DNA from 3 places in the Anaerospora sp. genome. Region 2 is predicted to be linked to each of the others. Evidence: riboswitches for the same ligand, from Rfam matches in the RefSeq annotation. Region 2 holds a riboswitch; each other region holds the start of a gene.

Region 1 (3,277 bases), on a different contig from region 2:
TCATGCGGGTGATCGGGATAATAGCGACCATCAGAATGATGAAGGGAGTGGAGCGGGCAGCATTGACAATTGCGCCTAACACACTATTTAAAGGGATATTCTCAAGGATGTGTCCTTTATCTGTTGTAACCAGTATGACGCCTAACGGAATACCGACCAGTGCAGCAACAAAAGCCGAGATCGCTACCATATAGGTAGTTTCCAATAATGCCTCAACCAGCAGCGCGAGCATTTCTTGCGACATAGCCGATCACCTCAATTCCCAAATCTTTTGCCCGTAAATAGTTCAAGGCATTTTCAATATTTTGCTGTTCTCCCGATAGTTCAACGATCAGTGTTCCAAAAGGAGTGCTTTGAATATGGTCGATATTGCCGTAGAGGATGCTGGTATCTACATTAAAGCGGCGGATCATACCGGCGATAATCGGTTCTCCCGCAGCATGCCCGATGAAGGATAAGCGCAGAACCAGGTTTCCATCCTGCAGGGGAGTCGCTGAGAAATTTGTATCAAGGAAGATATCTGGCAAATCGTAGTTAATGATGGCCCGGATAAACTCCCGCGTAGTTGCAGATTTTGGTTTTGTAAAGATATCAAGCACCGGTCCTTGCTCAATAATCAAACCACCTTCGATGACTGCGACGCGATTGCAAATTTCTTTGATAACCTGCATTTCGTGTGTGATTAAGACAATAGTTAAATTGAGTTTCTCATTAATACTTTTTAATAAATCAAGGATGGATTTAGTTGTCTGCGGGTCGAGGGCAGATGTAGCTTCGTCACAGAGCAGCACCAGCGGTTTGCTGGCAAGTGCCCGGGCAATACCTACCCGCTGCTTCTGACCGCCGCTAAGCTGTGCCGGATATTGATCTTTCTTATCCGTTAATCCTACCAACTCTAAGAGTGGCAGCACATCGGCAGCGATTTCTGCCTTGCTTTTTCCGGCCAGCTCTAATGGGAAGGCGACATTCTCATACACAGTACGGGAGGAGAGAAGGTTGAAATGCTGGAAGATCATGCCGATCCTCTTGCGCATATTTCGTAAATCCTGCTCGCTCATGGTCGTTAATTCCTGATTATCTACCGTTACGGTACCTGTAGTTGGCTGTTCAAGCATATTGATGCAGCGGATAAGTGTACTTTTACCGGCGCCGCTTTTGCCAATAACGCCGAAAATCTCGCCCTGGTCAACTTTTAGATCTATACCTTTAAGGGCGTCCACTTGTCCGGCGGTACCCTGATAGGTTTTAGTAATACCTGACAAATTAATCATGGTTATAGTTGCTCCTTTCTAAAAAACAAAAAAACCTCTTCGACAAAGACGAAGAGGTAGTTAACCTTTTAATCTTCATCTGCCGGGATAAACTCCCGTGGAATTGGCACCGTTTTCACATTGCTGTGATTGGTTGCCGCGGCGTCATAGGGCCATTCCCTCAGCCAACTCTTGATGAAATGAGTTTTCTATGTAGTTGATGTAACAAATAGTATCATGGTAGTGTAAACATGTCAAGTAAAAAAATATCACTTTATTTATCACGAAGTAAAGAAAAAAAGGATTAAAGACAGGAAAAAGATGTTTATACTAGAATAGTAATTACAATGAAAAGAAATCCAGTGAAGGAGCGATGACCATGACGGTCAATCCGAAATTAAAGGATGCCCTGACAGATCAGTTGTTTAAGGCAGTTTTAGCACTCCAGTCAGAGGAAGAATGCTATCAGTTTTTTGAGGATATTTGTACAATCAGCGAATTAAAGTCACTGGCCCAGCGCCTGGAAGTAGCCCGCATGCTGCAGGAAGGCCATATTTATGACGATATTGTCCTCCGGACGGGAGCAAGCACAGCAACGATCAGCCGGGTCAAACGATGCTTGCACTATGGAGCGGATGGTTATAAGGTGATCCTGGACCGTTTAAAAGATACAGCTGATGGGGGAGACGCATAAATGAAACAAGACTATGTACCGCAAATTCCGTATGGCACACGCGATTTTCTGCCCCGTGAGGCAGGTCGCAAACGGGTGGTTGAAGCAGGTTTGGCCCAGCTTTTTGGCAATTGGGGCTATGATGAGGTTGTAACTCCTACCTTCGAATATCTGGAAACACTGATGGTTGGCGCAACGAATGACGTAGAACAGCATATGTTTAAGTTTTTGGATAAGAATAATCGTATATTGGCACTGAGGCCGGATATGACGACGCCTATTGCCCGGACAGCTGCAACTCGCATGCGCGAAGCAGGAGTGCCGCTGCGCTTGTTTTATTTGACGAATGTTTTCCGGTATGAACTGGCCCAGGCTGGCCGGCAATGCGAGTTTTACCAGGCCGGAGTGGAACTTCTGGGAGCACCGGGACCCGCTGCCGATGCAGAGATTATTGCACTGGCTGTTGCGTCTATGCAGGAAGCCGGTTTAACCAACTTTCAAGTCAGTCTCGGTCAGGTGGATTTTATTAATGGCATTATGGCGGAAAGTGAATTGAATCCCGCCCAGCGCCAGCAGGTCAAAGCCGCAATTGTCCGGCGTGATCTTGTTGGATTGGGAGAAATCCTCAGTGCCAGCGGCTTGAGCGCCGATATGCAGAAGTTCCTCAAAAGTATTCCTGTGCTGCATGGCCGCCAGGAAGTATTTGAGCAGGCCTACAAGATGGCTCCTAATGAGGTCAGCCGGGCAGCGCTCGATAATCTGGCGGATATTTTCCGGCTGTTGACTAGCTATGGTGTACAGGAGCATGTTAATTTTGATTTGGGGCTCATTCGTGATTTTGACTATTATACCGGTATGGTATTTGAAGGCTATACACCGGGCTTGGGTTTCCCGATCTGCGGCGGCGGCAGGTACGACAAAATGCTTGCGGCCTTCGGCAGCGACAGTCCGGCAACCGGCTTTGCTCTCGGCATTGAAAGGGTGCTGCTGGCACTGGAGCGCCAGGGCTTAAGCACACCGCCAGCAGACAAAGACTGTTATGTAGCCTGGCAAGGCAATAGCTTGCCAGAGGCAATTGCAACAGCGAATAAGCTTAGGGCAGAAGGCTGGCGGGTCGAATTGGCACTGGAGGCCGAGAGCCGGGAGGCTGCAGAAATAAACACGAGGCAGCGGTGTTGTACCAAGCTCCATTATATAGGTGGTTAACAAAAATGCTAAAGCGAATCAATCAGGTTGTTAGTGCATTGACGGCAACGATAACCGATGCTGACCGTGATTTTGTCGGTCGCGAGCTTCGTCCGGCAGAGCAGCGGCTTTTCTGGAATATGAATAAGCCAGACCAGCGCCATGCCCT
Region 2 (3,277 bases):
CCAAAAACCTGGAATGTTGAGCACATTGCATTAGCAACTTTAGCTGATTTGTTTTTAATTGCACCTGCCACAGCTAATATAATTGGTAAAATTGCAAATGGCATTGCCGATGATATGTTAAGTACTACTGTTATGGCTACTAAAGCGCCAGTCATATTGGCGCCGGCTATGAATACCAATATGTATCTTAACCCCATTACACAGCAAAATATCGCAAAGCTGGCATCGCTGGGATATCATTTTATTGAACCGGGCACTGGTATGTTGGCATGTGGTGTCGAGGGACCTGGCCGCTTGGCTGAACCGAGTAGAATCGTTGAGTATGTAGAGAATCTTACAAAGCAGAGCTGTTCTTTGGCAGGAAAAAAAGTTCTGATTACTGCTGGTGGCACTCGTGAGCCGCTTGATCCGGTTCGGTATATTGGCAATCGGTCAAGCGGTAAAATGGGCTATGCTCTTGCAGCAGCTGCTGCTGAGAGAGGTGCTGCAGTTTTACTGGTGTCAGGACCTACAAACTTACCTGCACCTCAGGGCGTTGCTGTTGTAAACGTTGAATCGGCGCAGGAGATGCGCAATGCTGTTTTGGCTGAATATCCTGATGCCGATATTGTCATTAAGGCGGCAGCTGTTGCCGATTATCGCAGCGTCGCACAGGCGGAGCATAAAATCAAAAAGAATGATGAAACGTTGACGATTCTCTTAGAAAAAAATCCGGATATACTCGCTGAATTGGGCAGACTAAAAACGAAGCAAATATTAATTGGCTTTGCAGCAGAGACGGAGCAGTTGGTTACCTATGCTACCGAGAAACTCAACCGTAAGAATGCGGATATGATTGTTGCCAATAATGTGATGCTGCCTGATGCTGGCTTCAATACGGATACGAATATTGTTAAGCTGCTTTATCGTGATGGGCGAATAGAAGATCTGCCCAAAATGGAAAAAACCAAACTTGCCGGTATTATATTAGACAAAATTTGTGGATTAATGTAGAAATTTCTTGCTTTTTCACCTCTTTTATTTTACAATTGCTTTGGTGAAAACTATATAAATGCTCATCGAGAGTTGGTGGAGGGACAGGCCCAATGAAACCGCGGCAACCATTCGACATTTATGCGAAAACGGTGCCAATTCCGGCAGATTTATTCTGCAAGATGGGGAGTGCGCGTCACCCTCCCCTGTGGGAGTTTTTTTTTATCTTATTCAACATTTACAGCTTTTGAATATGATAATATAGACTTCACCTAACTCGAAATATGTCGAGGTCTTAAAATAATACTCTTTAGGAGGTTGTAAGGTGGATAAAAAACGAGTGCTGTTTACATCTGAATCCGTAACGGAAGGGCATCCTGATAAAATAGCTGATCAAATTTCGGACAGTGTTCTTGATGCAATTATTGCTCAGGATCCTGCTGCACGGATAGCTTGTGAAACATTAGTGACAACTGGTATCGTTCATGTAGTTGGTGAGATTACAACAAAATGCTATGTAGATATTCCCAAAATTGTCAGGGAAACGATTAAAAATATTGGCTACACACGTGCTAAGTTTGGTTTTGATAGTGAAACCTGCGGCGTGTTAATATCGATTGACGAACAATCTCCAGATATTGCCATGGGGGTTAATCAAGCGTTAGAAGCCAAACAAGGTCAGTCGGATGAAGTTGAAGCTATTGGCGCCGGCGATCAGGGCATGATGTTCGGCTATGCTACCAATGAAACTCCTGAATATATGCCTTTACCAATTTCATTAGCACATAAATTGGCAAGACGGTTATCAGAAGTTCGGAAAAACGGACAATTGGATTATCTGCGTCCTGACGGCAAGACACAGGTTACTGTCGAGTATATTGATGGCAAACCTTCACGCGTTGATACTATTGTTATTTCAACCCAGCACAGCCCGGACGTCGATTTGAAAACAATTGAACAAGATCTTCTATCTGCAGTCATTACTCCTGTAGTGCCGGCAGAGCTGCTTGACGATAAAACAAAATATTATATTAATCCTACCGGCCGTTTCGTAGTTGGCGGTCCGCAGGGTGACTCAGGATTAACCGGGCGCAAGATCATAGTAGATACGTATGGCGGGATGGCCCGTCATGGTGGTGGCGCTTTCTCGGGCAAAGATCCTACAAAAGTGGATCGTTCGGCTGCCTATGCTGCCCGTTACGTCGCAAAGAATGTGGTAGCTGCCGGGTTAGCTGATAAATGTGAAATTCAATTAGCTTATGCAATTGGTGTTGCCCGTCCGGTATCTATTTTTGTTGAAACATTTGGCACAGCCAAGGTTGAGGAAAGTAAAATTGCCCAATTAGTAGATAAACATTTCGATCTGCGTCCTGCCGGTATTATTAAGTCACTTGACTTACGTCGTCCTATATACCGTCAAACCGCTGCCTACGGTCATTTTGGCCGCACGGATGTTGATTTACCGTGGGAAGCAACTGATAAAGCCCAAATTCTGCGTCAAGAAGCAGGTTTATAATTTGCGAGTGAGAATTTCAGTCCCTGGTAATACTAATATTGCCCATGAAATTAACCAAGGGGGTTAGTATTACTGTGCAAAAAAAATCGACCTATCGTGTAGGTGGGCTCAAGGGTGAACATTGTCGGGATCGAATCGAGCATACGCTATCGCATCTTGATGGAGTTTCCGGTGTCGATGTGGATCTTACATCGAAAAAGGTTACAATTGAGTACAATTCAGAGGTAGTTGCGGACGGTTACATCGAAGAAACGCTGCAAACACTGGGTTACTCAATTCAAGGATAGGGCGTTGTGCCCTAGCAGGTGTTTTCTATTCTATCTCGAAATAATTTAGGTACATGAACCGGAAGAGGGACTGTAAAGTCCCTCTCTCTTATTGTCAGGAGACATTATATGAACGAAATTGCGCAAGTCATTGTAAATATTCCTGTGCGCACAGTAAATAAGGCTTTTTCTTATTCTATACCCAGCGAGCTGGACTATGTCAATATTGGCTGGCGGGTGGTTGTTCCTTTTGGAGGACGCAAGGTAGAGGGATTTATTACCGGGATGAATTCCGGGGATACATCTGGGTTAAAACCATTATTAGATACACTGGATGATGGACCATGGTTTGATGAACATATGCTTAAAACTGCACAATGGATATGTGACTATTACTTATGCACGTTAGCTGAGGCTTTACGCTTGTTTATTCCAGGAAAGGCGGGGATAAAGAGTAACTCAGCTTTTCGCGCAAACGAGGAGTGCGGTGAACAGGACGTTATCAAGCTGCTTACGGCCAAAC
Region 3 (3,277 bases), on a different contig from region 2:
AGACCGGTAACCCGGCTTTTATCCGTTCGTTCCACCTGAACGACTTTTCCATTTTTAACAACAAATACGACCTGACCATATTTTAATCCGCCGATTGCCTCAAGTATCATTTTCTGAAGCTCAGCGGAATTTTTGGAGTTCTTGCTAGGCGCTGCCAGCTCGGCTTTACTCTTCTCCATTCCCTGTGCCTCCTTTAAACAAGTCTTATTTTTTCGTGTTTTTCCAGTTGAATGACCCGCGAATCCTGGATAATAAGAGTAATGGTTCCATGCAGCATCCCTTTGAAGGATTTCTCTATTTTTTCCAGCACTTCATCGGAAATAACTTCCTCGCTCTTAGGGGCTGGCTTATTCGTATTCTTTGTCAAATTGCTCACTCCATTTCTAACCGGTTATCGCTTCACCACAACGAAAAACCCCTTTCCGAAGAAAGGAGTTACATACGCCTTTCTCTCATCTCTCAGGGTTATCCTGCTGGAATTAGCACCTTAAGCATTGCCGCCGGTTGCCGGGTGTCATCGGGCCAGTCCCTCGACCACTCTTGATAAGAGTTTATGCAATTTAATGAATAAATTCTACCATCCTCTTACACCTCTGTCAACACTGGATTTACATTTGCTTTCCCACTACACACTATTGCCTTCTGCTCTATCTGCAGCACCGTCATAAACGCTTTGTTCAAAGGAAATTACCTTGCCGTCCCTGATAGTAATAACTATTTGATTGTAGCCTTTTTTAGAAGCCGCTGCTCCAGTTTCTTTACCGGTTTTATCTATTTTCTGTTCCATATATACCCTCTCTTTTCCTAACAATACCGTACAAATGTCTTTCAGCTCCAAAACTTATATAAATGCAATGCCAAATTTACTCTCCAGAATACTTACCATTGATGGCAGATGAGTCGTTGGTAATAGCATTGTTATTTGATGGACCGAGCCAAACATTCGTAAAAGTGGTATCTGCTGCGAAAGGAGTTCTCCGGTAATACGGGCAGTCAATTCCGGTACTTGTGTAACCTTGCCACCACTGATGGACACAATTGAACATTGCTTTTCAATATCAAAGCAACAGCCTAGCTGCTTTAAACCAGTATAAACAACATCTATTGCTTCCTCCGGCACCGTAAACATCACTTGCTCGGAGCGAATGCTGATTAATTCTAAATTCACATTGTTACGGGCAAGCTCTTGCAGTATGTGTGAAACAGCACAAGAGCTGTTCAGCAAATTTACTTTTACATGGGCAACGCAAGAAAAACTATCAACCGTAGTTAGTAATTCGTCTGCTATTGACACGCTTTCCAATGTCAAATCCTTCACCTCCAACATGTATCGCTAAAGCACTCCAGGGTTGGAGGCATCCATAATAAAAAGCCCCCTTCCACGAGGAAAGGGGCTTTTTAATTCCGACCTTTCTCTCATCTCTCAGGATAAATCCTGCTGGAATTAGCACCACTGCATTGCTGCCGGTTGCTGGGTGTCATCGGGCCAGTCCCTCGACCACTCTAGATAAGAGTCATATTCAATTGTGACGATTTTAACATTTTTTTCGGTCACTTGTCAATGCCCTATTATTGTTCATTTCGCTATTCTTTTGTCTGCAGCAGCCGCTTATAATACGAATGTGCAGTGTATAAAGCAACTGCCGGATTGTGCCCTGTCAGCCGGTCTTTTGTAATAAGAGTGGTAACTAAAGCATCCGAGTATTTAATAAACAGCGAATCATGTCCTACACACAGTCCTACAACCACATTAAGGTCTGTTTTGTGGTAGTTTAATATGCGGGCCTGAAGAATGGGATTACACATTGCTTCATGACCGCCCGGTTTAATTTTGTGCTCTTCCAGTATGCCGATCTCCGCTTTATCCACCGAGCCTACCTTACAAATTACGCTGTAATAGGTGAGTCCTTTGGCAGTGAGAATATCCGCAAAGATTTTTGCCTCTTCAATCAACCCGGCACAGGTGGCAATACCGATCTTTTTCGCACCGATGCGATTGGCAAACTCAATAATTTCTTCTACTCGGGTTAGCTTACCATAAAAAAGTCCCTCTACCTGGGCCGAAGCTCTGGCTACTATCGCATCCTCTTCGTCCCCTTGGAGGTAGTTTTTTATTTCTTCAATATCCTCAGCAATAGGATGGCCATCATTATCCTTGGTTGTCAGGCAAAAGCCTGGGAACGCTTTGCTTCTAGTCCGGCAATTGTAAATACTGCAGTCAGTGCAGGATAAGCTCTCTACATTTTTTTCTCTCACCATCATAATCCCTCCGTTTGTTTTTCTAACCAGCCTACCAGCAGCGAAGTGAGTTCCGCATGCCTTCCGGCAAACACATGATCGGCAGGAATAATCTCCAACTGTTTTTCGCGTTTGTACCGGGAGTACAATTCCTGTGAGCCCGCTAGCGGCACAACGGCATCCTCATCACCATGCACAATGAATAGCGGCGTTTGATAAGACTGTGCTTTAACTAAAGGTTCATAGCGCTTCTCCAGCAGCTCCCTTGCAAAACGGGGACTGAGGCTAAAGCCTTTATTTAAGAAGTTGGCAATAGTTTCGCCCTGTACGGACCGCTGCCACAACTCGGGACCAAGAATGATATCGCAAAAGTTGTCAATCGGCTTCACAACCGGCGCCAGCACCAGCCGTCCGGCTATTGCCGCATCATCATAGCTAAGAGCAATAAGCCCGCCTAAACTATGTCCCAGCAGATAGACCGGCAATCCACTAAAACGTGGCTCGCCTTTTATCCAATGGAAGACATTGCCTACATCCTCCAGCCAGCCGCTAACAATCGTATCATCTGCAAACTCCCCTTCACTTTCGCCAGAACCGGAAAAATCAAAGCGAACCGTGATAATTCCCGCTGCGGCAATCGCTTTGGCAACATTGAGCATCAGTTGATTCGTACCGATTTTATCACTGGTAAAACCATGGCAGCAAACTACAATGGCCTTCTGCTTCTCCTGTTCCTCATTGATGTGAACGACTACGGACAATTTGCGATTTTGGCTGTCAACCCAGACGTGCTGTTTCATATTATCTCTTCTCTCTACCAGCCTGCACAGTGCAGGCTCATTTGTTTTATACAAAAAGGCAAAGGTTTCCGGTGGAATCCCTTTGCCTTCAGTTGTCACTGATCAGCCCTAATATCTCCAATTTCTGTTATCCTAGCATATTAGAAATTGGCAGTCAATACCTCCAGGTACAGGCGCCTAATATTCTTTGCCTGCATCCGCAATTTTTTGGGCACATTCGGCAAATTTAGTCCATGGCT

Evidence for each region. Region 2 has a riboswitch for S-adenosylmethionine ahead of metK (methionine adenosyltransferase). Riboswitches for the same ligand answer to the same signal wherever they lie in the genome.
Region 1: linked by a shared signal. The riboswitch ahead of RTR76_RS04155 (methionine ABC transporter ATP-binding protein) and the one ahead of metK (methionine adenosyltransferase) in region 2 are both predicted to bind S-adenosylmethionine.
Region 3: linked by a shared signal. The riboswitch ahead of RTR76_RS13545 (hypothetical protein) and the one ahead of metK (methionine adenosyltransferase) in region 2 are both predicted to bind S-adenosylmethionine.

What each region holds. Positions count from the first base shown of each region.
Region 1 covers NZ_DALZUO010000003.1:118,501-121,777, forward strand. Annotated here, with positions in the region: gene RTR76_RS04150 (methionine ABC transporter permease) at 1-244, opposite strand, end outside; gene RTR76_RS04155 (methionine ABC transporter ATP-binding protein) at 213-1,271, opposite strand; SAM riboswitch class I at 1,344-1,452, opposite strand; gene RTR76_RS04160 (YerC/YecD family TrpR-related protein) at 1,630-1,944, shown strand; gene hisZ (ATP phosphoribosyltransferase regulatory subunit) at 1,945-3,129, shown strand; gene RTR76_RS04170 (HDIG domain-containing metalloprotein) at 3,135-3,277, shown strand, end outside.
Region 2 covers NZ_DALZUO010000004.1:80,597-83,873, reverse strand. Annotated here, with positions in the region: gene coaBC (bifunctional phosphopantothenoylcysteine decarboxylase/phosphopantothenate--cysteine ligase CoaBC) at 1-993, shown strand, start outside; SAM riboswitch class I at 1,053-1,161, shown strand; gene metK (methionine adenosyltransferase) at 1,298-2,488, shown strand; gene RTR76_RS05225 (heavy metal-associated domain-containing protein) at 2,563-2,775, shown strand; gene priA (primosomal protein N') at 2,884-3,277, shown strand, end outside.
Region 3 covers NZ_DALZUO010000016.1:72,767-76,043, reverse strand. Annotated here, with positions in the region: gene RTR76_RS13560 (YezD family protein) at 1-179, opposite strand, end outside; gene RTR76_RS13555 (YezD family protein) at 194-367, opposite strand; SAM riboswitch class I at 450-550, opposite strand; gene RTR76_RS13550 (hypothetical protein) at 626-787, opposite strand; gene RTR76_RS13545 (hypothetical protein) at 842-1,309, opposite strand; SAM riboswitch class I at 1,414-1,514, opposite strand; gene RTR76_RS13540 (DUF1847 domain-containing protein) at 1,585-2,262, opposite strand; gene RTR76_RS13535 (alpha/beta fold hydrolase) at 2,259-3,137, opposite strand; gene RTR76_RS13530 (4-hydroxyphenylacetate 3-hydroxylase N-terminal domain-containing protein) at 3,216-3,277, opposite strand, start outside.